DNA from 3 places in the Variovorax sp. YR752 genome. Region 1 is predicted to be linked to each of the others. Evidence: predicted binding sites of a transcription regulator. Region 1 holds the regulator's gene; each other region holds the start of a gene.
What was found. Region 1 encodes FNR, which switches genes on or off when oxygen is low (the NO sensors DNR and NnrR bind a similar motif). Its sites were predicted from a motif close to TTGATNNNNATCAA; they were not measured.

Region 2: AAG801_RS26120 (hemerythrin domain-containing protein) is a predicted target of FNR. The motif match lies at 5,104-5,117, and genes of this name have one in related genera.
Region 3: AAG801_RS18595 (cation-translocating P-type ATPase) is a predicted target of FNR. The motif match lies at 4,326-4,339, and genes of this name have one in related genera.

What each region holds. Positions count from the first base shown of each region.
Region 1 covers NZ_CALRZC010000182.1:9,528-17,072, forward strand. The annotation lists gene AAG801_RS30655 (cation-translocating P-type ATPase) at 1-319, shown strand, start outside; gene ccoS (cbb3-type cytochrome oxidase assembly protein CcoS) at 325-516, shown strand; gene ccoN (cytochrome-c oxidase, cbb3-type subunit I) at 575-2,023, shown strand; gene ccoO (cytochrome-c oxidase, cbb3-type subunit II) at 2,045-2,686, shown strand; gene AAG801_RS30675 (cbb3-type cytochrome c oxidase subunit 3) at 2,699-2,875, shown strand; gene ccoP (cytochrome-c oxidase, cbb3-type subunit III) at 2,872-3,789, shown strand; gene ccoG (cytochrome c oxidase accessory protein CcoG) at 3,801-5,285, shown strand; gene AAG801_RS30690 (nitrogen fixation protein FixH) at 5,315-5,572, shown strand; gene AAG801_RS30695 (hypothetical protein) at 5,574-5,855, shown strand; gene fnr (fumarate/nitrate reduction transcriptional regulator Fnr) at 5,877-6,620, opposite strand; partial or broken gene hemN (oxygen-independent coproporphyrinogen III oxidase) at 6,704-7,545, shown strand, end outside.
Region 2 covers NZ_CALRZC010000135.1:15,048-22,592, forward strand. The annotation lists gene AAG801_RS26080 (Bax inhibitor-1/YccA family protein) at 1-97, shown strand, start outside; gene AAG801_RS26085 (Rrf2 family transcriptional regulator) at 134-679, shown strand; gene AAG801_RS26090 (LysR substrate-binding domain-containing protein) at 714-1,607, opposite strand; gene AAG801_RS26095 (RidA family protein) at 1,757-2,236, shown strand; gene AAG801_RS26100 (universal stress protein) at 2,339-2,785, shown strand; gene AAG801_RS26105 (hypothetical protein) at 2,832-3,263, opposite strand; gene AAG801_RS26110 (N-acetyltransferase) at 3,306-3,803, opposite strand; partial or broken gene AAG801_RS26115 (HD domain-containing protein) at 3,828-4,391, opposite strand; gene AAG801_RS26120 (hemerythrin domain-containing protein) at 4,457-5,044, opposite strand; gene AAG801_RS26125 (universal stress protein) at 5,199-5,711, shown strand; gene AAG801_RS26130 (OsmC family protein) at 5,841-6,365, shown strand; gene AAG801_RS26135 (fatty acid desaturase) at 6,387-7,545, opposite strand, start outside.
Region 3 covers NZ_CALRZC010000074.1:11,219-18,763, reverse strand. The annotation lists gene tldD (metalloprotease TldD) at 1-264, shown strand, start outside; gene AAG801_RS18605 (3-deoxy-7-phosphoheptulonate synthase) at 499-1,611, shown strand; gene AAG801_RS18600 (bifunctional acetate--CoA ligase family protein/GNAT family N-acetyltransferase) at 1,612-4,278, opposite strand; gene AAG801_RS18595 (cation-translocating P-type ATPase) at 4,393-7,026, shown strand; gene AAG801_RS18590 (hypothetical protein) at 7,120-7,404, shown strand; gene AAG801_RS18585 (cob(I)yrinic acid a,c-diamide adenosyltransferase) at 7,503-7,545, opposite strand, start outside.

The DNA of each region.
Region 1 (7,545 bases):
CGTGCTGGCGCGCGCCGACGTCTCCTTCGCCTTCGCTCATGGCTCGGCGGTGGCGCGCAGCGGTGCCGATGTGGTGCTGCTCGGCGAGCGCCTGGCCGATGTGGCGCTGGCGCGCCGCCAGGCACAGCGCACGCTGCGCGTGATCCGCCAGAACCTGAGCTGGTCGGTGATCTACAACGCAGCCTGCGTGCCGCTCGCATTGATCGGCTGGCTGCCGCCCTGGGCTGCGGGCATCGGCATGGCATCGAGTTCGCTGCTGGTGGTGCTCAATGCGCTGCGGGTGGCGCGCATTGACGGCAATTATGGCGACGAGGCCTGAACGGCATGGACATCCTCTACATGCTGATCCCGCTGTCGGTGGTGCTGGTGTTTGCGGTGATCGGCATCTTCGCGTGGGCGCTCAACGCCGGGCAGTTCGACGATCTCGAGCGCGAGGGCGAACGCATCCTGAGCGCCGATGAGACAGCCGCGCGACAGGCTTCGGCAAACGTTGATAGCGATCAATCCCGCCAATGACCCTGCGCGGAACAATGGTTTCATCGAGTAAATGACACCCAAGGAAGGAGATCTCCCGATGGTCAACAACACATCGGCCGCGCCGCACGGGGGGCCGGTCTACGACGACGGAGTGGTACGAGCGTTCTCGCTCGCCGCCGTGCTATGGGGCATCGTGGGCATGCTGGTCGGCGTCATCATCGCCGCGCAGCTGACCTGGCCCGAGCTCAACCTGGGCATCTCCTGGCTCAGCTACGGCCGCCTGCGGCCGCTGCACACCAACGCGGTGATCTTCGCCTTCGGTGGCTGCGTGCTGTTCGCGTCGAGCTACTACGTCGTGCAGCGCACCTCGCAGGTGCCGCTGTTCGCCGGCAAGCTGGCCTGGTTCACCTTCTGGGCCTGGCAACTGGTCATCGTGGCCGCGGCGGTGTCTTTGCCGCTGGGCTTCACGCAGGCCAAGGAGTATGCCGAGCTGGAGTGGCCGATCGACCTGTTGATCGCCGTCGCCTGGGTGTCCTACGCGATCGTCTTCTTCGGCACGATCGGCGTGCGCAAGGTGCGCCACATCTACGTGGCCAACTGGTTCTTCGGCGCGTTCATCCTGACGGTCGCGCTGCTGCACATCGTCAACAGCGCCGCCATTCCGGTGAGCCTGACCAAGAGCTACTCGGCCTATGCCGGCGTGCAGGACGCGATGGTGCAGTGGTGGTACGGCCACAATGCGGTCGGCTTCTTCCTGACCGCGGGCTTCCTCGGGATGATGTACTACTTCATCCCGAAGCAGGCCGAGCGCCCGGTGTACTCGTATCGCCTGTCGATCGTGCACTTCTGGGCGCTGATCTTCACGTACATGTGGGCCGGCCCGCACCACCTGCACTACACCGCGCTGCCCGACTGGGCGCAGAGCGTGGGCATGCTGTTCTCGCTGGTGCTGCTGGCGCCGTCCTGGGGCGGCATGATCAACGGCATCATGACCCTGTCGGGCGCCTGGCACAAACTGCGTGACGACCCGATCCTGAAGTTCCTGATCGTGTCGCTGTCGTTCTACGGCATGTCGACCTTCGAGGGCCCGATGATGTCGATCAAGACCGTCAACGCGCTGTCGCACTACACCGACTGGACGGTCGGCCACGTGCACAGCGGCGCGCTCGGCTGGGTGGGCCTGGTGTCGATGGGCACGCTGTACTACCTGATCCCGCGCATGTTCGGCCGCAAGACGATGTACAGCACGCGCGCCATCGAGCTGCACTTCTGGATCGCCACCATCGGCATCGTGCTGTACATCGCCGCGATGTGGATCGCCGGCGTGATGCAGGGCCTGATGTGGCGCGCCATCAACCCGGACGGCACGCTGGTCTACAGCTTCGTCGAGAGCGTGAAGGCGACCTTCCCGTTCTACGTGATCCGCCTGCTCGGCGGGGTGCTGTACCTGACCGGCATGCTGATCATGGGCTGGAACGTCATCAAGACGGCCACCTCCGGCAAGTACGAGCCGGTGCCCGTGCCGGCCGTCGCCGCCCACGCCTGATCCCAACGGAGTACCGAACAAATGGCCAACAACCAAGCCACCGGTCTCTCCCACGAGAAGATCGAGACCAACAACTTCCTGATGATCGTGCTGATCCTGCTGGTCGTGGCAGTGGGCGGCATCGTCGAGATCGTGCCGCTGTTCTTCCAGAAGTCGACCACCGAGCCGGTGCCGGGCCTCAAGCCCTACACCGCGCTGCAGCTGGCCGGGCGCGACGTCTACATCCGCGAAGGCTGCTACAACTGCCACTCGCAGATGATCCGTCCGTTCCGCGCCGAGACGCTGCGCTACGGCGACTACTCCAAGGCCGGCGAGTTCGTCTACGACCACCCGTTCCAGTGGGGCAGCAAGCGCACCGGCCCGGACCTGCACCGCGTCGGCGGCAAGTACAGCGACGACTGGCACCGCATCCACCTGATCAACCCGCGCGATCTGGTGCCGGAATCGAACATGCCGGCCTACCCGTGGCTCGAGAAGGCCAGCGTGAACCCGGCCGACATGGCGCCGAAGATGAAGGCGCTGCGCATGGTCGGCGTGCCCTACAGCGACGACGAGATCGCCAAGTCCGGCGACGAGGTCAAGGGCAAGACCGAGATGGAGGCGGTGATCGCCTACCTTCAGGTGCTGGGTACCGCGTCCGCGGCAGCGGCGGCGGCCAAGTGAGGGAGATCGATCATGGACGTCAATGACCTCAGAAGCGTCGTGACCGTGGTCTCGCTGATTGCCTTCCTGGGCATCGTCGCGTGGGCCTGGTCGCGCAGCAACCGTGCAGGGTTCGACGAGGCAGCACAACTGCCGTTCGCCGAAGAGCAGGGCGCCGAGGGCGCCTCGCGTGGAGGAAATCAACAATGAGCGACTTCGTCAACAACGGCTGGTCGATCTTCATCGCCGCCGTCACCATCCTCGGCCTCGTGGCCTGCCTCGGCCTGCTGATCGTGGCCAGCAAGCGCAAGGTCATGGCGCAGGACAACACCACCGGCCACGTCTGGGACGGTGACCTGCGTGAACTCAACAACCCGCTGCCGCGCTGGTGGATGGGCCTGTTCGTGCTGACCGTGGTCTTTGCCGGCCTCTACCTGGTGCTCTACCCGGGCCTGGGCAACGCCGCCGGCAAGCTGGGCTGGAGCAGCACCGGCCAGTACGACGCCGAGCAGGCCAAGGCGCAGGCGGCGATGGCGCCGCTGTACGCCAAGTTCACCAGCCAGACACCCGAGGCGCTGGCCAAGGATGCGCAGGCGATGGCGATCGGCGAGCGGCTGTACATCAACAACTGCGCGCAGTGCCACGGCTCGGACGCGAAGGGCAGCAAGGGCTTCCCCAACCTGACGCTGCCGGTGGCCTCGCGCCTGGCGACCGATTCGTTCGACTCGGTGAAGGCCACCATCACCAACGGCCGCCAGGGTGTGATGCCGCCGATGGCCGCCGCGGTCGGTACGGCGGAAGACGTGAAGAACGTCGCCCACTATGTGCTGAGCCTGTCGGGCAGCCCGCACAACGAACTGGCCGCGCAACTCGGCAAGCCGAAGTTCGGTGCCTGCGCGGCCTGCCATGGCGCGGACGGCAAGGGCAACAAGGCCCTGGGCGCGCCCAACCTGACCGACAAGGTCTGGCTGCATGGCTGGGGCGAGCAGACGATCGTGGCGATGGTCAACGGCGGAAAGAACAACGTGATGCCGGCACAGGCCTCGCGCATGACGCCGGAGCAGATCCACGTGCTGTCTGCCTATGTCTGGAACCTTGCGCAGGCTGGCTCGGCGGCGCAGTGACGGAAGCCTGAATGTCTGACACGCACGCGGCCGCGGCGGCGGCCGCCCCGAAAGCCGCCGCCCCGGGGGTCGGCGCTCCCGATGCGGCCGGCGAGATCGTCTCGCTCTACGCCGCGCAGAAGAAGATCTACGCCCGTGCGGTCAGCGGCTGGTTCGCGACCTGGCGCTGGGTGCTCGTCTGGGGCACCCAGATCCTGTTCTACGGGCTGCCCTGGCTGCAGTGGAACGACCGCCAGGCGGTTCTGTTCGACCTCGGGGCGCGCCGCTTCTACATCGGCGGCCTCGTTCTCTACCCGCAGGACTTCATCTACCTGACGGGCCTGCTGATCCTCTCGGCCTACGGCCTGTTCCTGTTCACCGCGGTGGCCGGCCGCCTGTGGTGCGGCTACGCCTGCCCGCAGACGGTCTACACCGAGATCTACATGTGGTTCGAGAACCGCATCGAGGGTGACCGTGCCAAGCGCATGAAGCTCGATGCGGGGCCGTGGACCGGCGAGAAGCTGGCGCGCAAGGGCGGCAAGCAGGCGGTGTGGATCCTGTTCGGCCTGTGGACCGGCTTCACCTTCGTCGGTTACTTCACGCCGATCCGCACGCTCGCCGCGGAAGCCGCGACGCTCGGCTTCGGGCCGTGGGAGTGGTTCTGGATCCTGTTCTACGGCTTCGCGACCTACGGCAATGCCGGCTACATGCGCGAGCAGGTCTGCAAGTACATGTGCCCGTACGCGCGCTTCCAGAGCGCGATGTTCGACCACGACACGATGATCATCAGCTACGACACGGCGCGAGGCGAGCCGCGCGGTTCGCGTCCGAAGTCGATGGCTCACGAGGCGCTGAAGCCGGCCGGCAAGGGCGAGTGCATCGACTGCACGCTGTGCGTCCAGGTCTGCCCGACCGGCATCGACATCCGCAAGGGGCTGCAGTACGAATGCATCGGCTGCGCGGCGTGCATCGACGTCTGCGACAGCGTGATGGACAAGATGAACTACCCGCGCGGGCTGATCCGCTACGCCACGCAGAACGGCATCGACAAGGGGTGGACGAAGGAGCAGATGCTGCGCCGCGTGCTGCGCCCGCGCGTGCTGGTCTACACGGCCATCATGATCGTCATCGTCGCCGCCTTCGCCGCCAGCCTGTACCTGCGAACGCCGTTCCGCGTCGACGTGGTGCGAGACCGCGGCGCCCTGGCGCGGCTGGTCGACGAAGGCCGCATCGAGAACGTCTACCGGCTGCAGCTGATGAACGCCGCCGAACGGCCGCAGCGCTTCCGCATCGAGGTCGAAGGCCTGAACGGCGCGCGCATCGCCTCGAAGGCGGAGGTCGAGGTCGGCTCCACCGAAGCGCGCTGGGTGCCGGTGGCGGTGCAACTGCCGCCCGAGACCGCCGCGGCGCTGGGCGCCGGCGCCCACCCACTACGATTCACCATCACCCGATTGCCGGACGGCTCCGGCGGCGAGGTCGCGGTGCGCGAGAAGTCCACCTTCGTCGTGCCGCGCTGACAGACGCTGAAAGAGAAAGGGATCTGCACATGGCCAATGACAACAACAAGCCGGTCGCCTGGTGGCGCGTGCCGATGGTGTGGATGGTGGTCGGCGGGCCGCTGTCGGTGGTGGTGGCGAGCGTGGCCACGGCCGTGATTGCCTGGAAGCACATCGACCCGGTCATCACCACCACGCCGCAGGGCGAGATCCGGCCGGGCGACAACATGGCGCCCAAGCTCAGCCCGAAGGACGCACTGGCACCGGCGCAGCAGGGCCGCAACCACGCGGCCACGCCGCAACGCTGAGATGCAGTACACCGCCGCCGTCTTGAAGCAACGCGCGCTGACCATCCTCTGGCCGGCCTTCCTGATGGCCGGCGTGCTGGAGATGCTGGTCTTCGTCGTCGTCGACCCAGGGGATCTGCACTGGTTCGGCGGCGAGGCACTGAACTGGTCGACTCAGGCGGTCTACACCGTGACCTTCCTGATCTTCTGGGGCGTTATCTCGGTGGCCGGCGCACTCACCGCGCTGCTGGCCACCAGCCCGGAAGACATCAACGAAGACCGCGGCCGGGGCTGGCCGCGCTGAATCGCCGCCGCGGAAGCCGCCTCAGCAGGCGGCGCTGCTGATCAGCTGGCGCAGGCCGGCTTCGTCGAGGATGCGGATGTGGCGCTGCTTGACCTCCAGCAGCCCGTCGTCCTGGAACTTCGAGAAAGTGCGGCTGACGGTCTCGAGCTTGAGGCCGAGGTAGCTGCCGATCTCCTCGCGCGTCATGCGCAGGATCAGCGACGAGGCCGAGAAGCCGCGCGCCTGCAGGCGCTGCGTCAGGTTGAGCAGGAAGGCGGCGAGGCGCTCCTCGGCGCGCATGCTGCCCAGCAGCAGCATCATGCCGTGGTCGCGCACGATCTCGCGGCTCATGATCTTGTGGAACTGGTGCTGCAGCGGCGTGAAGTCGCGCGACAGTTCCTCGAGCTGGCCGAAGGGGATCACGCAGACCTGCGAGTCCTCCAGCGCAATCGCATCGCAGTTGTGGCGGTCGTGGCTGATGCCGTCCAGGCCGAGCAGTTCGCCGGCCATCTGGAAGCCCGTGACCTGGTCGCGGCCATCCTCCGACGACACGCAGGTCTTGAAGAAGCCGGTGCGCACCGCGTACAGCGACTGGAACGAATCGCCGGCGCGGAACAGCGCGTCGCCGCGCGTCACCGAGCGTCGCTTGGCGACCAGTTCGTCGAGCCGTTCGAGGTCGGGGTCCGACAGGCCGACGGGCAGGCACAGCTCGCGCAGGTTGCAATTGGAACAGGCGACCTTGAAGGCCTCCGTCCGGATCGGCACGACGGGAGTGGTGGAACTCATGAATTCATTCTCCGATTGCCCAGGTGAAATGCCGTTGATGCACGTCAAGGCGCTTGACCGACGGCAAGGCACAGTGTGTGTCCATGCTGACCACTACCCACACCGAGCGCCCTGTCGTCACCGAAGAGCTGTTGCGCCGGCTCGACGTGAACGGCCCGCGCTACACCTCCTATCCAACCGCCGACCGCTTCGTCGATGCCTTCGGCCCGGAGGACTATGCGCGTGCGCTCGACCAGCGCGCGGACGGCGCCGGCGTGATCGGCGGCGCGAGCCCGCTGTCGATCTACGTGCACATCCCGTTCTGCGAGTCGCTGTGCTACTACTGCGGCTGCAACAAGGTCATCACCCGGCACCACGAACGCGCCGGCGAATACCTCGACGTGCTCGAGAAAGAGATCTCGCTGCACGTGGACCGCCTGGGCGCCGGGCAGTCGGTGTCGCAACTGCACTTCGGCGGCGGCTCGCCGACCTTCCTGAGCGACGCCGAGCTGAGCCGGCTGATGGGCACGCTGAGCCAGGCCTTCCGCCTCGCCCCGGGTGCGGAGAACTCGATCGAGGTCGACCCGCGCACGGTGAACGCGCAGCGACTCGCCCACCTCAAGGAGATCGGCTTCAATCGCCTGAGCTTCGGCGTACAGGACTTCGACCCCGCGGTCCAGCAGGCGGTGCACCGCGTGCAGAGCCGGGAGATGGTCGCCGACCTGATGAGCACGGCGCGGGAACTCGGCTTCGAGTCCACCAACGTCGACCTGATCTACGGGCTGCCGAAGCAGACGCCGGAGTCGCTTCGCCGCACCATCGAGCAGGTCGCGGAACTGCGCCCCGAGCGCATCGCGCTGTACTCCTACGCGCACCTGCCGCAGCGCTTCAAGCCGCAGCGCCGAATCGACTCCGCCGCGCTGCCGCCGGCGGCCGACAAGGTGAC
Region 2 (7,545 bases), on a different contig from region 1:
CTACATCTCGGCCACGCTGGGCGTGTACCTGAGCCTGTACAACGTGTTCCAGTCGCTGCTGGCCCTGCTGGGCATCGCCGGCGGCCGGGACGAGTAAGCGCGCCACAACGACAAGACAAGGAAGGAAAGCACCATGCGCCTCACCACCAAGGGCCGCTTCGCGGTCACCGCGATGATCGACATCGCCCTGCACGGCCGCTCGGGCCCCGTCACGCTGGCCTCGATCAGCCTGCGCCAGCAGGTTTCGCTCTCGTACCTGGAACTGCTGTTCGCCAAGCTGCGCCGCAACGGGCTGGTCGAATCCACCCGCGGCCCCGGCGGCGGCTACTCGCTCAGCCGCAAGGCCGCGGAGATCACGGTGGCCGACGTCGTGCTCACCATCGAAGACCTGGGCGCCAGCAAGATCCGCCCGCGCGCCGCCGGTTCGGACAACGAGCCCGGCCGCTGCGAGATCGACGACCTCTGGGCCTCCGTGAACCTGCGCGCCGTCGAGTTCCTGCGCTCGATCACGCTGCAGAGCCTGGTCGACGAACAGAAGGCCAAGGGCGTGCAGCCCGCCACCAGCGCGGCCGCACGCCGCACGACGGCCGTCGTCGGCTCGCCGGTGCGCAAGCCCTTCGTGGTCGACGCGCCGAACTCGGTGTTCGCACTGGGACGTCGCCACAGCACGAGCAGCTGACGCATCGGCTCACGTGCACGCGCCGCGGGCGCCTTCAGGGGCCGTGGCGCGGATATTTCTCCACCAGGAAATTCACGAAGGCCGACACCTTCGTGCTGACCAGCCGGCGCGAGGCGTGCAGCACCCAGTACTCGACCGCGCATTCGGGCACGTGCCCCCAGACCGCGAGCCGGCCCGCCGCCACATCGTCGGCAAACAGCGAGGCCGGCAACAAGGCCGCGCCCACACCGTGGCGCACGGCGTCCCGCACCATCAACAGCGATGACAGCCGCACCCGCCCATCCGGCGCGAGGACCAGGGCCGGCGTGCGCGTGGCGGCATCGGCCGCGATGTGCCAGGGCACGGCGTCGAAGCCGCTGCTGAGCGTGACCGCCGGCACCCCGACCGCCGCACCGCGCGGGCCGGGTTTCGGCCGCGCCATCGACACCGGCGCGACCACGAACATCTCGTCGCGCGCGAAGCGGCGCCCCACCAGCGCGGCATCGGGCCGCGGATTGACGCGCACCACCGCGTCGTAGCCGTCTTCCACCAGATCGACGTTGCGGTCCTCGGCCACGAGGTCGAGCCGCAGCTCGGGAAAGCGCTGCGCGAACTCGGCCGCCAGACCGCCGAGCACCGCGTGCGAGAACACCACCGGCGCGCTCACCCGCAGCAGGCCGCGCGGGCGGCCGCGCCCGGTCGACACGGCATCGCCGGCCTCCGCGATCTCGCGCACCAGGCCCGAGGTGCGCTCGAACAGCAACTGTCCCTCTTCGGTCAGGCGCAGCGACCGCTGGCCGCGCTCGATGAGGCGCACGCCCAGGCTGGCTTCCAGGTCCATGACGCGGCGCGACAGCGTGGCCTTGGGTCGGCCGCTGGCGCGGCTGGCCTTGCCGAAGCCGCCGTGCAGCGCAACGAGATCGAAGTCCGACAGGGCAGCGAGGTCCATGGTGTTCCAGATCCGGTACGGGTTGTCTTCATTTTGCGGCCTTCACATCGAATCCGGTACGCCCTACCTTCGTTTCACGCCCCTGCGGCGTGCGGTGCGCCAGCCGGTGCACCGCCTCGACCCACCACCTTTCAAGACTGGAACGACCCATGAACACACCCGCACCATCCGCCACATCCACCGCAACCCACGCCACGCGCCCGCGTCGCCACGCCGAAGGCCTGGGCATGCCCTGGGAAGACGAGTACGGCTACGCGCAAGCCGTGCAGGTCGGCGACACGATCTACGTCTCGGGACAGCTGGGGCACGACGACCACGGCGACATGGTGGGGCCCGCGCCGCTCGACGCGGACGGTCGGATCACCGACCACGGCGCCATGGCCACGCAGATGCGCCAGACCTACGTGAACGCACAAAAGATCCTCGCGCGCTTCGGCGCCTCGCTCGACGACGTGGTCGAAGAGGTGCTCTACGTGACCGACATGGACGCCGCCTTCGCCGCCGCGGGGCCGGTGCGCAAGGCCGCCTACGGCGTGGAGAAGCCGCCGGTGGCAAGCACCCTGCTCGTCACGCCCCGGCTCGCGCTGCCGACCCAGTTGATCGAGATCAAGTTCGTCGCGAAGGTGTAGGACCAGGGCCCGCCGTGCGCGCTGTGCCTTGAATGCCTCGCGCACGCGACCTAGACTGCAATGGCAAAGGCACCCGCGGTGCCGGGGGCCAAGGAGCCTGCCATGTACAAGCGTGTTCTCGTCGCAACCGACGGCTCGCCGCTGTCGGACAAGGCGGTGGCCACGGCCATCGACCTCGCGTTGCTGACCGGCGCCGAGCTGGTCAGCGTCAACGTCGCGCACATCCAGCCGTACGGCTACTTCGAAGGCTCGATGCTGCTGAACCAGACGGATTTCGAAGCCAACCAGAAACACGTCGAGCAGGCGGCCCAGCGCGTGGCCGATGCGGTGCGCGACACCGCGCTGGCCAAGGGCGTGCGCCGCGCCGATTCGGTGGTCATGAAGTCGAACCAGGTGGCCGAGGCCATCATCAACACCGCAAAGAACCAGGACTGCGACCTGATCGTGATGGCCTCGCACGGGCGCCGCAGCCTTGCACGGCTGCTGCTGGGCAGCGAGACGCTGCACGTGCTGACGCACTCGCACATTCCGGTGCTGGTGCTGCGCTGAACTGAACGAATGAGGCACCGCGCGCGCGGGGCGCGGTGCGCGACGGTTATCGGGTCGCTGCCGACTCGACGGTCTCGACGACCGTGCGACCGGCCGGCGGGCACGACGGCCCGGCATCGCGGCCGAAGCAACGCGCGGCCTGCGTGCGCGCCTGCGCTTCTTGCACATGGCGCGCTTCGGCGGACTCGACCTGGTAGTCGAGCAGCCATTTCATCAGCAGCAACATCGCAATCACCAGGCCGAGCGCCACGCCCAGTAGCGTGGTGCGCCAGTTGCGCGGGCGCGCCGCGGCCGGCGCGCGGGCCGGTGCTGCGCTGCTTTCCATCGCGGTGAAGCCCGCAAGGCTGCGGGAGGCACCGCCGTCATGGATGCGGCGGCGGGGCGGTTCGGGGGTCGCGGAACGCGCGGACACCGAGGTCTGCGCGCGCTTCACGCGCGGCGCATGGGCAGAGTCCGAAGGCAGGTGGCGGGCAGGCATGACGGGGGCGATTATGAACGCCTCGCGCCCCCGGCCCGTGCGTCAGGCACCGACGCCGAACGCCGCGTGGTACCGCACCTCGCCGACCGGCCACGCGCCGTGGAACGACACGGCCTGGAAATACTCCGGCGGCACGCCCGGCAACACCAGGCCGGGCCGCACGACGAAGCCGAAGCGGCCATAGAAGGCCGGGTCGCCCAGCAGCACGCAGCCTTGCGCGCCGGTGTCGCGCAGGCCCGCCAGCGCGGCGTCCATCAGCAGCCGGCCGATGCCCTGCCCCTGGCGCGCAGGCGCCACCGAGATCGGCCCCAGGCCGTACCAGCCGGTCGTGCCATCGGAGATCGCCACGGGCGACAGCGCGACATGGCCGACGATCTCGCCGCCTTCCTCGACCACGAGCGACAGCGTGAGCTGGCCGGCTGCGCGCAAGGCGTCGACGATGAGGTGTTCGGTGCCGTCGGCATGCGGTGCCTCGGCAAACGCCGCCACCGTCAGTTGCCGGATGGCAGCCTCGTCGCCCGGTTGCTCGGGGCGAACCACCGGCCCCGCCTCCGCCCGCCGCGCGGCCCCCACCTTCTTCTGCGTGTCGGCATCCACCAACGCCCGCATGGCACGAAACAGCGGCCGCGTGCCGGTGTGCTTCTGGCCGTAGCCGAGATTGAATTCGTAGTCGAAGTCCGGTGGGTTCGCGCCCTGGTTGTGCTGCAGCAGGGTCTCGAGCTTGTCGAGCGCCTTCACCGCTTGCGCCTCGGGCGTTTCGGCCTTTTCGTACTCGTCCCACAGCGCGAGGATGCCGGCGCGCAGCGGCGCATCGAGCGTGCGCGTGAGCACCTGCAGGTCTTCGCGCTCCTGCGCGCTCTTGTTGGGATGCGCCCCCTGCACGATGGCGGGAATGTCGCCATGGATCGCCTCGCCCAGGTCGTGCACCACGCACATCTTCAGCACCTTGAGCAGGTCGAGGTCGGCCAGCTCGTCCTCGAAGGCCATGGCCATGAGGCACAGGCGCCAGCTGTGCTCTGCCGTGCTCTCGGTGCGGCCCGAGGCGGTGTGCGCGCTGCGCAGCACGCTCTTGAGGCGCTCGGCCTCGCGAAGGAAGTCCAGCCTTCCCTTGATCTGATCGATGTCCATCTCGCGGTCTCGTTTTGTCCTGAATGTGTCAGGCCGAGCCTAAGCGATCCGCAGGCACACCGTTGTTACAGCGCCGGCCCCAGCCCGATCGGCGCAGGCACCACGTTGACGATGCGCGTGAAGAGCGCGGCATAGACCTCGTCGGGCGCGGGGTGGCTGGAGAACAGGTCGCGGTTCTCGCCGAAGGCCGCGTCGAGTTCGCGCCAGTCGTCCTCGCTGAGCACGCGCTCGGCCAGCGGAAGAATCTCGCGCTCCTCGTGCGCCATGTGCTCCAGGTAGAAGCTCACGTACTCGTTCATCGCCTGTTCGAAGGCCACGCGGCGCGGCTCGCCGAGCATCTCGAACGCGAGCAGCGCGTGCTCGACGTGACGGATCTTTCGCTCGCCCCAGGCGTGGTCGTTGTCGAGCTTGTCCATCAGGTCGCGCGAGATCGGCGTGCAGGCGCGCAGCCGGGGAAAGAGCAGCTCGGTCTCCTTCGGGTGATGGCGCTTCTCGGGAAACTCGTCCACGTAGAACAGCATCGCGCGCAGCGTCGCGAAGTCGGGCATCGTGCCCTTGCGGCGGTGCTGGTCGAGCAGCATCACGATGGAACGCAGCATGGCCGCCAGCGCGGCGTGCTCCTGGCGAATGATCTTCACCGCGACATGGGTCATGAAAGGTCTCCTTCGTTCTTCGAAGGCCCCAAGGGTCGCAAGCCCGAGGCCGTGCGGGCTTGCGCCAGATCAAGGCCCGTGCATGCGGCCAGGCACAGACTGGCACGGCCTCTCCTCTTTTCTTTCTTCAACGCATTCCTGGAGGTTCCACACCATGTACCAACACATCCTGGTTCCCGTCGACGGCAGCTCCACCTCCGGCGAAGGCCTGGCCGAATCCATCCGCCTGGCCAAGCTCACCGGTGGGCGCCTGCGGCTCGTTCACATCCTCGACGAGCTCTCGTTCGCGCTCGGCATGGACGCGTACGCAGGCCACTCGGGCGACTGGCTCGAGGTGCTGCGCACCAACGCCGTGACGCTGCTCGAGAAGGCACGCGCCCAGGCGCAGGCCGAAGGTGTCGAGGCCGACGTCGTGCTGCGCGACGGCTTCAAGGCCGGTGCGGTCCACGACCAGGTGGTGACCGAAGCCATCGCCTCGAAGGCCGACCTGATCGTGCTCGGCACGCACGGCCGGCGCGGCCTGAGCCGCTGGGCCATGGGCAGCAGCGCGGAACACATCCTGCGCATGGCGCCCGTGCCGGTGCTGTTGATCCGCGCACCCGAAGTCGCTGCGAAGGTCGACTACGAGCGCTTCAGCCTGCCGGACGGGCTGGTCGCGAACCAGTAGGCGGCATCGCCCGCCGCCGGTTTGACGGGGCCCGGCGGCGCGCCCAGAATGAGTTGCAGCGCTCGCGGCTCATTTCTCTTTTTTCGCGCGAGAACCGCCCGCCCGTTCCCCGTTTCAAGGAGCAGCGCCATGAGCTCACCCCAGCACATCCGGCAGTCCATGGACACCCTCACGAGCCACTTCGCGGCGCACCCCCAGGACGCCCTGACCCAGGACAAACAGGCAGTGGCCACCCTGGTGTCGGGCCTGCGGTTTCGCGTGACCGGGCCCACGGGGGAATCTCTCGAGACCGACATGCCGAAGGCCATCGGAGGCAACGCTGAAGCGCCATCGCCCGGCTGGTTCATGCGCGCCGCCCTGGCGAGTTGCGAAACGACCGTGATCGCCATGCGGGCGGCGCAGCTCGGCATCGCGTTGACGACCCTCGAAGTGGTGGTCGGCAGCCAGTCGGACAGCCGCGGCCTGCTCGGTGAGCCGGCCTCCGTTCCCGCCGGCCCCAGCCGCATCCATGTCGCGGTGCGAATCGCTGCCGATGGCGTGCCGGAGCAGGACCTGCGCGACCTGGTGCAGTGGGCCGAGGCGCACTCCCCCGTGGGCACTGCGCTGCGCCGGGCCATCCCGCTCGATGTCGCGGTGCAGGTCGGGCAGGCCTGACGGCACCGGCGAAGGCCGACCTCAGGCGTAGGAACGCAGCCGCACCGCAAAGGCTTCCAGCGGCGCGATGCCGCTGGCTTCGGCGCGCTCGCACCAGTCCTGCAGCCGCTTCACGAGCTGCTCGCCAGTGGCGCCCGAGCGGCTCCACAGCGCCGTCAGTTCACGCCGCATCGCGTACATGGTCTCCAGGGCTTGCGAGGCCACCAGCGCTTGCGTGAGTTGGGCATGGCGCGTGGCGTCGAGCGCCTTTTCTTCCTTGCCCAGCCAGGGCCGCGCGGCGCGCAGTGCGCGGGCCTTGTTCGGCGCGAGCGCATGCACCCGGGCCAGCTCTTCGGTGCAGGCCTGCTTCAGCGAACGCGAGTAGTTCGACAGCACGTCGTAGTGGTGCCGGATCACCGCCTGCACGGTGAGCAGGTCGACGGTGGCGCGCGGCGTGGCGAGGCGCGGCTTCGGCGCCAGGTGCTTCACCTTCGCCAACCCCACCGCCTGCAGCGCGCGGATGTAGACCCAGCCGATGTCGAACTCGAACCACTTGTTCGACAGCCTGGCCGAGGTCGGGAACGCGTGGTGGTTGTTGTGCAGCTCTTCACCACCGATCAGCAGCCCGATCGGAAAGATGTTCGTGCTCGCGTCCGACGCAGGCCAGTTGCGGTAGCCCCAGAAGTGGCCGATGCCGTTGACCACGCCGGCGGCCCAGAACGGAATCCACGCGATCTGCACCACCAGCACCAGCGCGCCCGGCAGCACGCCGAAGAGCGCCATGTCGATCAGGCCCATGCAGGTGATGCCCAGCGTCTGGTAGCGCGTGTACAGCCGGCGCTCGAGCCAGTCGTCGGGCGTGCCGTGGCCGTAGCGGCTCAGCGTCTCGGGGTTGCGCGCCTCGGCCACGTACAGCAGCACGCCGCCCCAGAGCACGCGCTTCAGGCCCACCACCTGCGGGCTGTGCGGGTCGTCGGGCGTGTCGCACTTGGCGTGGTGCTTGCGGTGCACGGCGGCCCATTGCTTGGTGACCATGCCCGTCGTCATCCAGAGCCAGAAGCGGAAGAAGTGGCTCGCAATGGGGTGCAGGTCGAGCGCGCGGTGCGCCTGGTGGCGGTGCAGGAAGATGGTGACCGAGGCGATGGTGACGTGCGTCAGCGCCAGCGCGGCCAGCAGCACGCCCCACCACGGAAGATCGAGC
Region 3 (7,545 bases), on a different contig from region 1:
CAGGTCGACATCACCAGCGGCAAGTTCGTGTTCTCCGCCAGCGAGGCGTTCTGGGTCGAGAACGGCAGGATCCAGTACCCGGTCAAGGGCGCGACCATCATCGGCAACGGGCCGGATGCGCTGACGCGCGTGAGCGGCATCGGCAACGACATGAAGCTCGACACCGGCGTCGGCGTGTGCGGCAAGGACGGCCAGAGCGTGCCGGTGGGTGTGGGACAGCCGACGCTGCGCATCGACCGGCTGACGGTTGGAGGCACGGCGTGACGACTGCGCCACAGTCCCTTGGCGCGCTGCAGCATGGCCGTGATACATTCGCGCCCATGTCTTCGCGCAGCTTCTTTTTTGCGTACTTTTGGTTCTCGCACCGCCCGGCGGATGGAGAGGCAAGCGCATAAGCGAAGACAGCGCAGCGAATCCAGAAACCGCCGGGCCCCCAGCCCGGCGGTTTTTTTTCGCCCTGCGCTCCAGCAAACCCACCAGAACGAGGAGCCGTCCGCCATGACCAGCAAGTCCGCCAGCGAGAGCTGGTATGCGCACAGCGAGCGCACCAGCCAGACCGACGACCAACGCATCAAGGACGTGACTCCCTTGCCGCCGCCCGAACACCTGATCCGCTTCTTCCCGATCGCCGGCACGGCGATCGAGAAGCTGATCGGCAACACCCGCTCGGCGATCCGCCACATCATGCAGGGCAAGGACGACCGCCTGCTGGTCGTCATGGGCCCGTGCTCGATCCACGACCCGGCCGCCGCACTCGACTACGCGCGCCGCCTGAGGGCGCAGCGCGACAAGTACGCCGACCGCCTCGAGATCGTCATGCGCGTGTACTTCGAGAAGCCACGCACGACCGTCGGCTGGAAGGGGCTGATCAACGATCCGTACATGGACGAGAGCTACCGCATCGACGAGGGCCTGCGCATCGCCCGACAGCTGCTGGTGGAGATCAACCGCCTGGGCGTGCCGGCCGGCAGCGAGTTCCTCGACGTGATCTCGCCGCAGTACATCGGCGACCTGATCTCCTGGGGAGCGATCGGCGCGCGCACCACCGAGAGCCAGGTGCACCGCGAACTGGCCTCGGGCCTGTCGGCGCCGATCGGCTTCAAGAACGGCACCGACGGCAACATCAAGATCGCCACCGACGCGATCCAGGCGGCGGCGCGGCCGCACCACTTCCTGTCGGTGCACAAGAACGGCCAGGTGGCGATCGTCGAGACCAAGGGCAACAAGGACTGCCACGTGATCCTGCGCGGCGGCAAGACGCCGAACTACGACGCCGCGAGCGTGGCCGCGGCCTGCAAGGAGATCGAGGCGGCCAAGCTCGACTGCACGCTGATGGTCGACTGCAGCCACGCCAACAGCAGCAAGCAGCACGAGAAGCAGGTCGAGGTGGCGCGCGACATCGCCCAGCAGATGAAGGCCGGCAATCGCTGCATCTTCGGCGTGATGGTGGAGAGCCACCTCGCCGCCGGCGCACAGAAGTTCAGCCCAGGCAAGGACGACCCGGCCAAGCTCGCCTACGGCCAGAGCATCACCGACGCCTGCATCGGCTGGGACGATTCGCTCGAGGTGCTGGAGGTGCTCGCCGCGGCGGTGAAGCAGCGCCGCGGCTAGTCAAGTCTGCAGCGGCAGCTCGATCCAGCGTGTGCCCGGCTCGTCCGGGTTCGGCGACTCGGCGAAGCCGAGCTCGCGTGCCAGTTCCAGCATGCGGGTGTTCTCCGCCAGCACGGTGGCCACCAGCCGCTGCGTGCCGTGCTGGCGCAGGTAGTCGATGATCTGCTGCATCAGCAACTCGCCCAGGCCCTCGCCCTTGAGTTCGCTGCGCACGATGATGCCGAACTCGGCCTCGACGTTGTCGGGGTCGGCCACCGCGCGCACCACGCCCAGCGTCTGCTCGATGCCATCGGCCGCGGGCGCGGTGGCAACGAAGGCCATCTCCCGCGCATAGTCGATCTGCGTGAGTCGGGCCAGCTCGGTGCGCTCGATGCTGCGGCGGCTGTAGAAGACGCGCAGCCGCACGTCCTCGGGGTCGAGGTGCTGCAGGAACTCGAGGTGCTGCGCCTCGTCCTCCGGCCGGATCGGCCGCACGGTCAGGCGCCGGCCATGCCAGTCCTGCGTGTGGACGAGTTGAGAGGGGTAGGGCCGGATCGCGAAGTTCAGCGCTCCCGCCGGGGCCGCGATGCTCAGGCGCGCACGTGCGTCGAGCGCGATGGCGCCCTTGGCATCGACGATCAGCGGGTTGATGTCGAGCTCGGCGATCTGCGGCACGTCGGCGAGCAACTGCGAGACGGCCATCAGCACGCCGAGCAGGCTGGCCTCGTCGGCCGGTGGCGTGTCGCGGAAGCCGCGCAGCAGCCTGGCCACGCGCGTGCGCGCCACCAGCGCGCGCGCCAGCGGTTCGTTCAGCGGCGGCAGCGCGATGGCGCGGTCGGCCAGCACCTCCACCGCGGTGCCGCCCTGGCCGAACAGGATCACCGGGCCGAACACCGAGTCGATGCTGGCGCCGACGATCAACTCCTGCGCGCCGGCGCGCTGCACCATCGCCTGCACGGTGAAGCCGTCGATGCGCGCGCTCGGTCGCTGCGCGCGCACGCGCGCCAGCATGTCGGCAGCGGCGGCACGCACCTGCGGCTCGCCGGCCAGGCCGAGCACGACGCCGCCGACATCGGACTTGTGCGAGATGTCGGCACTGAGGATCTTCAGCACCACCGGGAAGCCCATCGCCGCCGCCGCCGATGCCGCTTCGGCCGGATCGGCGCCGACACGCTGCGTGGCCACCACGGGGATGCCGCAGGCGGCCAGCAGCGCCTTCGCCTCCGGCTCGGTGAGCATGTCGCGGCCGCTGGAGAGCACCTGCTGGACGATCGAGCGAACGGCGCCGAGATCGGGCTCGACGCTGCGCGCCGGCCGGGCCGGCGCGGCCTCGATCAGCTGTGCCTGGTTCTGCCGGTAGGTCACCAGCATCGAGAAGGCGCGCACCGCCTCCTCCGGTGTCTCGTAGCCGGCGATGCCGGCGGCGCGGAAGATCTCGCGCGCCTCGCTCACCGCCTCGCCGCCGAGCCAGCAGCCGAGCACGCGAGGCGGGCTCTGGCTGGCCAGCGGCACCAGCGCGCGAGCGATGTCGGCGCTCGCCACGATCGCCGTGGGCGCATGCACGAACAGCACCGCACCGGCGGACGGGTCGGCGTTGATCGCCTCCAGCGCCTGCACGTAACGCTCGGCGGGCGCGTCGCCGATGATGTCCACCGGGTTGCCGCGTGACCAGTTGGCCGGCATCTGCGCATCGAGCCGGGCGAGGGTCTCGGCGCTCAAGTCGGCCAGTTCGACGCCGACATGCGCCGCGCAGTCGGCCGCCATCACGCCGGCGCCGCCCCCGTTGGTCAGGATGACCAGCTTCTCGCCGCGGTTGGCGCGAAAGCGCGCCAGCGTCTCGGCAGCGAGGAAGAGCTGCTGCAGGGTGTCCACGCGCAGCATGCCGGCGCGCGCGATGGCGGCGTCGTAGACGATGTCCGAGCCGGCCAGCGCGCCAGTGTGCGAGGCCGCCGCGCGCTGGCCCTGCAGCGAGCGGCCGGACTTGATGACGATCACCGGCTTGTTGCGTGCCGCCGCGCGCGCCGCCGACATGAACTTGCGCGGCGCTTCGATCGACTCGATGTAGAGCAGGATGGCGCGGGTCTTCGGGTCGCTGCCGAGGAAGTCGAGCATGTCGCCGAAGTCGACGTCGGCATGCTCGCCGAGCGATACCAGCTGCGAGAAGCCGATGCGCCGCGAGCGCGCCCAGTCGAGCATCGCCGTCATCAACGCCCCCGACTGGGTGACGAAGGCGAGGTCGCCGGGCAGCGCGTCGGTGTGCGCGAAGCTCGCATTCAGGCCGCGGTGCGGCACCAGCATGCCGATGCAGTTGGGCCCGAGGATGCGCAGCAGGTGAGGCTTCGCAGCGTCGAGCATGGCCTGGCGCTGCGCCTTGTCGAGCCCGGCGGTCAGCACCACGGCGGCACGCGTGCCCGCCGCGCCGAGCTCGGCGATCAGCCCAGGCACCGCAGCCGGTGGTGTGCAGATCACGGCCAGCTCGGGCACCTCGGGCAGGTCGGCCACACGGGCGTAGACCGGCACGCCGTCGAACTCACGATGCTTCGGGTTGACCGCGAAGCAGCGCCCCTTGAAGCCGTTGCCGTGCAGGTTGCGCCACACCGTGGCGCCGACGCTGCCAGGGCGCTGCGAGGCACCGATCACGGCCACCGAGGCGGGGTCGAAGAGATGGTCGAGGTGGCGGATGCTCATGGGAGGCGATGATGGCGCGGCTTCGTGACGGATGGTCTCCTGCGCGCTTGATGCCAGTCAATCGGTGCGCAGGTCCACAGGGTCCATGCAGGGTGCATGCCCACAATCGGGCCCATGCACACCCACTGGCACCTGCGCGATGCGCACGAACTGGCCCGCGAGCACGGCGTCGACCCGGCGCTCGGCCTCGACGAAGCCGAGGCGGCGCTGCGCGTGCTGCGCCACGGCCCGAACGAGATCGCTGGCGGCCCACAACGCACGCCGCTGTCGCTGCTGATCGCGCAGTTCAAGGACTTCATGATCCTGGTGCTGATCGGCGCCGCGATCATCTCCGGCGTGATCGGCGAGCTGGTCGACACGCTGGCCATCGTCGTCATCGTGCTGCTCAACGCGTTGATCGGCTTCGTGCAGGCCTGGCGCGCCGACCGTGCCCTGGCCGCGCTGCAGCAGCTGGCCGCGGCGCGCGCCACGGTGCTGCGCGGCGGCGAGCGCCAGGCCCTGCCGGCCAGCCAGCTGGTGCCCGGCGACATCGTGCTGCTCGAGGCCGGCAACCAGGTGCCGGCCGACCTGCGGCTGATCGAGATCGCGCAGTTGCGCGTCGACGAGTCGGCACTCACCGGTGAATCGGTGGCAGTGGACAAGCACACGCAGACGCTGCAGGAGCGCGAGGCCGCGCTGGGCGACCGGCTCAACATGGCCTTCAAGGGCACCACCGCCGCGCATGGCCGCGGCCGCGGCATCGTCGTGGCCACCGGCATGGCCACCGAGCTCGGCAAGGTGGCCGGGTTGCTCGACCGGGCCGGGGAAACACAGACGCCGCTGCAGCTGCGCCTGGCCGCCTTCGGCAAGCGCCTCGCGCTGGTGGTGCTGGCGATCTGCGCGCTGATCTTCGTGGTCGGCGTGCTGCGCGGCGAATCGCCGGTGCTGATGGTGCTGACGGCGGTGAGCCTGGCGGTGGCGGCGATCCCCGAATCGCTGCCGGCGGTGGTCACGGTGCTGCTGGCGCTCGGCGCGCGCCGCATGGTGGCGCACAACGCGCTGGTGCGGCGCCTGCCCTCGGTGGAGACGCTGGGCTCGGTCAGCACCATCTGCTCCGACAAGACCGGCACGCTGACGCTCAACCGCATGCAGGCCGAGCGTGTCGTCGCCGAAGGCGCGGCCCACGCCGAGACGCTGCGCGCCGCGGCGCTGTGCAACGACGCCGTGCGCGGCCCCGATGGCGCCTGGCAGGGCGACCCGACCGAGACGGCGCTGACCACGCTGGCTGCGGGCGAGGGGCAGCACAAGGCCGCACTGGAGGCCGCCTGGCCGCGCATCGCCGAGCTGCCCTTCGATTCGCAGCGCAAGCGCATGAGCACGCTGCACCGCTGCGACGGCGGCCTCGTGCTCTACACCAAGGGCGCGCCGGAGTCGCTGCTGCCGCGCTGCACGGCGCGCTGGCGGCCGGACGACGAAGGCGGCACCGCGCCGCTGGACCTCGCCGCCGAGATGGCCGTGGCCGAGACCCTGGCCGCCCAAGGCCTGCGCGTGCTCGCCTTCGCCCGGCACCCGCTGCCCGACGCCGACCTCTCTGCCGATGCCGATGCCGTGGAGCGGGAACTGGAACTGATCGGCCTGGTGGCGCTGATCGACCCGCCGCGCCCCGAGGCGGCGGCCGCGGTGCGCGACTGCCTGAGCGCCGGCATCACGCCGGTGATGATCACCGGCGACCACCCGGCCACCGCGCGTGCGATCGCGCACCGGCTGGGCATCGTCGACGCCGCCGACGCGCCTGTGCTCACGGGCACCATGCTCGCCGCGCTCGACGACAGCGCATTGCGCGCGCAGTGCGCCGACGTGCGCATCTACGCCCGCGTCGACCCGGCACAGAAGATCCGCATCGTCGAGGCCTTGCAGTCGCTCGGCCGCTTCGTCGCGATGACCGGCGACGGCGTCAACGATGCGCCGGCGCTCAAGCGGGCCGACATCGGCGTGGCCATGGGCCGCGGCGGCACCGACGTGGCGCGTGAGGCGGCCAGCCTGGTGCTGCTGGACGACAACTTCGCCACCATCGTCGCCGCGGTGCGCGAGGGCCGGCGCATCTACGACAACATCCGCAAGTTCGTGCGCTATGCGATGACCGGCAATTCCGGCGAGATCTGGACGCTGTTCCTCGCACCCATGCTCGGCCTGCCGATACCGCTGCTGCCGATCCACATCCTGTGGGTCAACCTGGTCACCGACGGCCTGCCCGGCCTGGCGCTGGCCGCCGAGCCGGCCGAGCGCGGCGTGATGCAGCGCCCGCCGCGCCCGCCCGGCGAGAGCCTGTTCGCCGACGGGCTGTGGCAGCACGTGCTGTTCATCGGCCTCTTGATCGGCGGGCTGTGCCTGGCGGTGCAGGCCTGGGCGATCGAGACCGGCCATGCGCACTGGCAGACCATGGTGTTCTGCGTGCTGACCTTCGCGCAGATGGCGCATGTGCTGGCGGTGCGCTCAGAGCGAGATCCGCTGTGGCGCCAGGGCCTCGGCTCGAACTGGCCGCTGACGGGCGCGGTGGCGCTGACCTTGCTGCTGCAGCTGGCGACCGTCTACGTGCCCTGGCTGCAGCCGATCTTCAAGACCGAGGCGCTGGATGCCTCCGAACTGGCGATCTGCGTGGCCGCGGCGCTGATCGTCTACGCAGCGGCCGAGGGCGAGAAGGCCTGGCGCCGCCATCGGGCGACACAAAGTGAGCAAGCACTTGCGGTAAGTGGTAAGCAGATGGGCTGAGCCCGTAACGCGGGTAAAGCGCGGCAAAAGGGCTGGCCGCGCTGGCTGATGGGGGCTGCAATGGAGCTTCTCTCAACCACAAGGAGGTCCACCATGACCCTGCGTGCTTCGCTGATCCGCTTCACCCTCGCCACCGCCTGCACCGGCTTCGCCGCCGCCAGCATGGCACAGACCGCGGCGCCGGCCGCCCCGGACGCCAAGGGCCGCATGGCGGTCGAGGCTGCCTTCACCAAGGCCGACGCCAACGCCGACGGCAAGGTCACCAAGGACGAGGCCATCAAGATGCCGGAGATCGCCGGCAAGTTCGAAGCCCTCGACAAGGACAAGGACGGCGCGCTGACGCTGGCCGAGTTCGCAGCCGGCTTCAAGATGGGCTGATCGACAAGCTCAACCCGCGGGCGGCGACGCTCGCGGGCCGAGCGCCGGGCCGCTCCCTCCGGGGGGGGGCCGCCGACGTACCCGTCGGCCGGGGGCTGTCACTCCCCGCGCGCCAGCTTCTCGCTCTTCCAGTAGACGTCG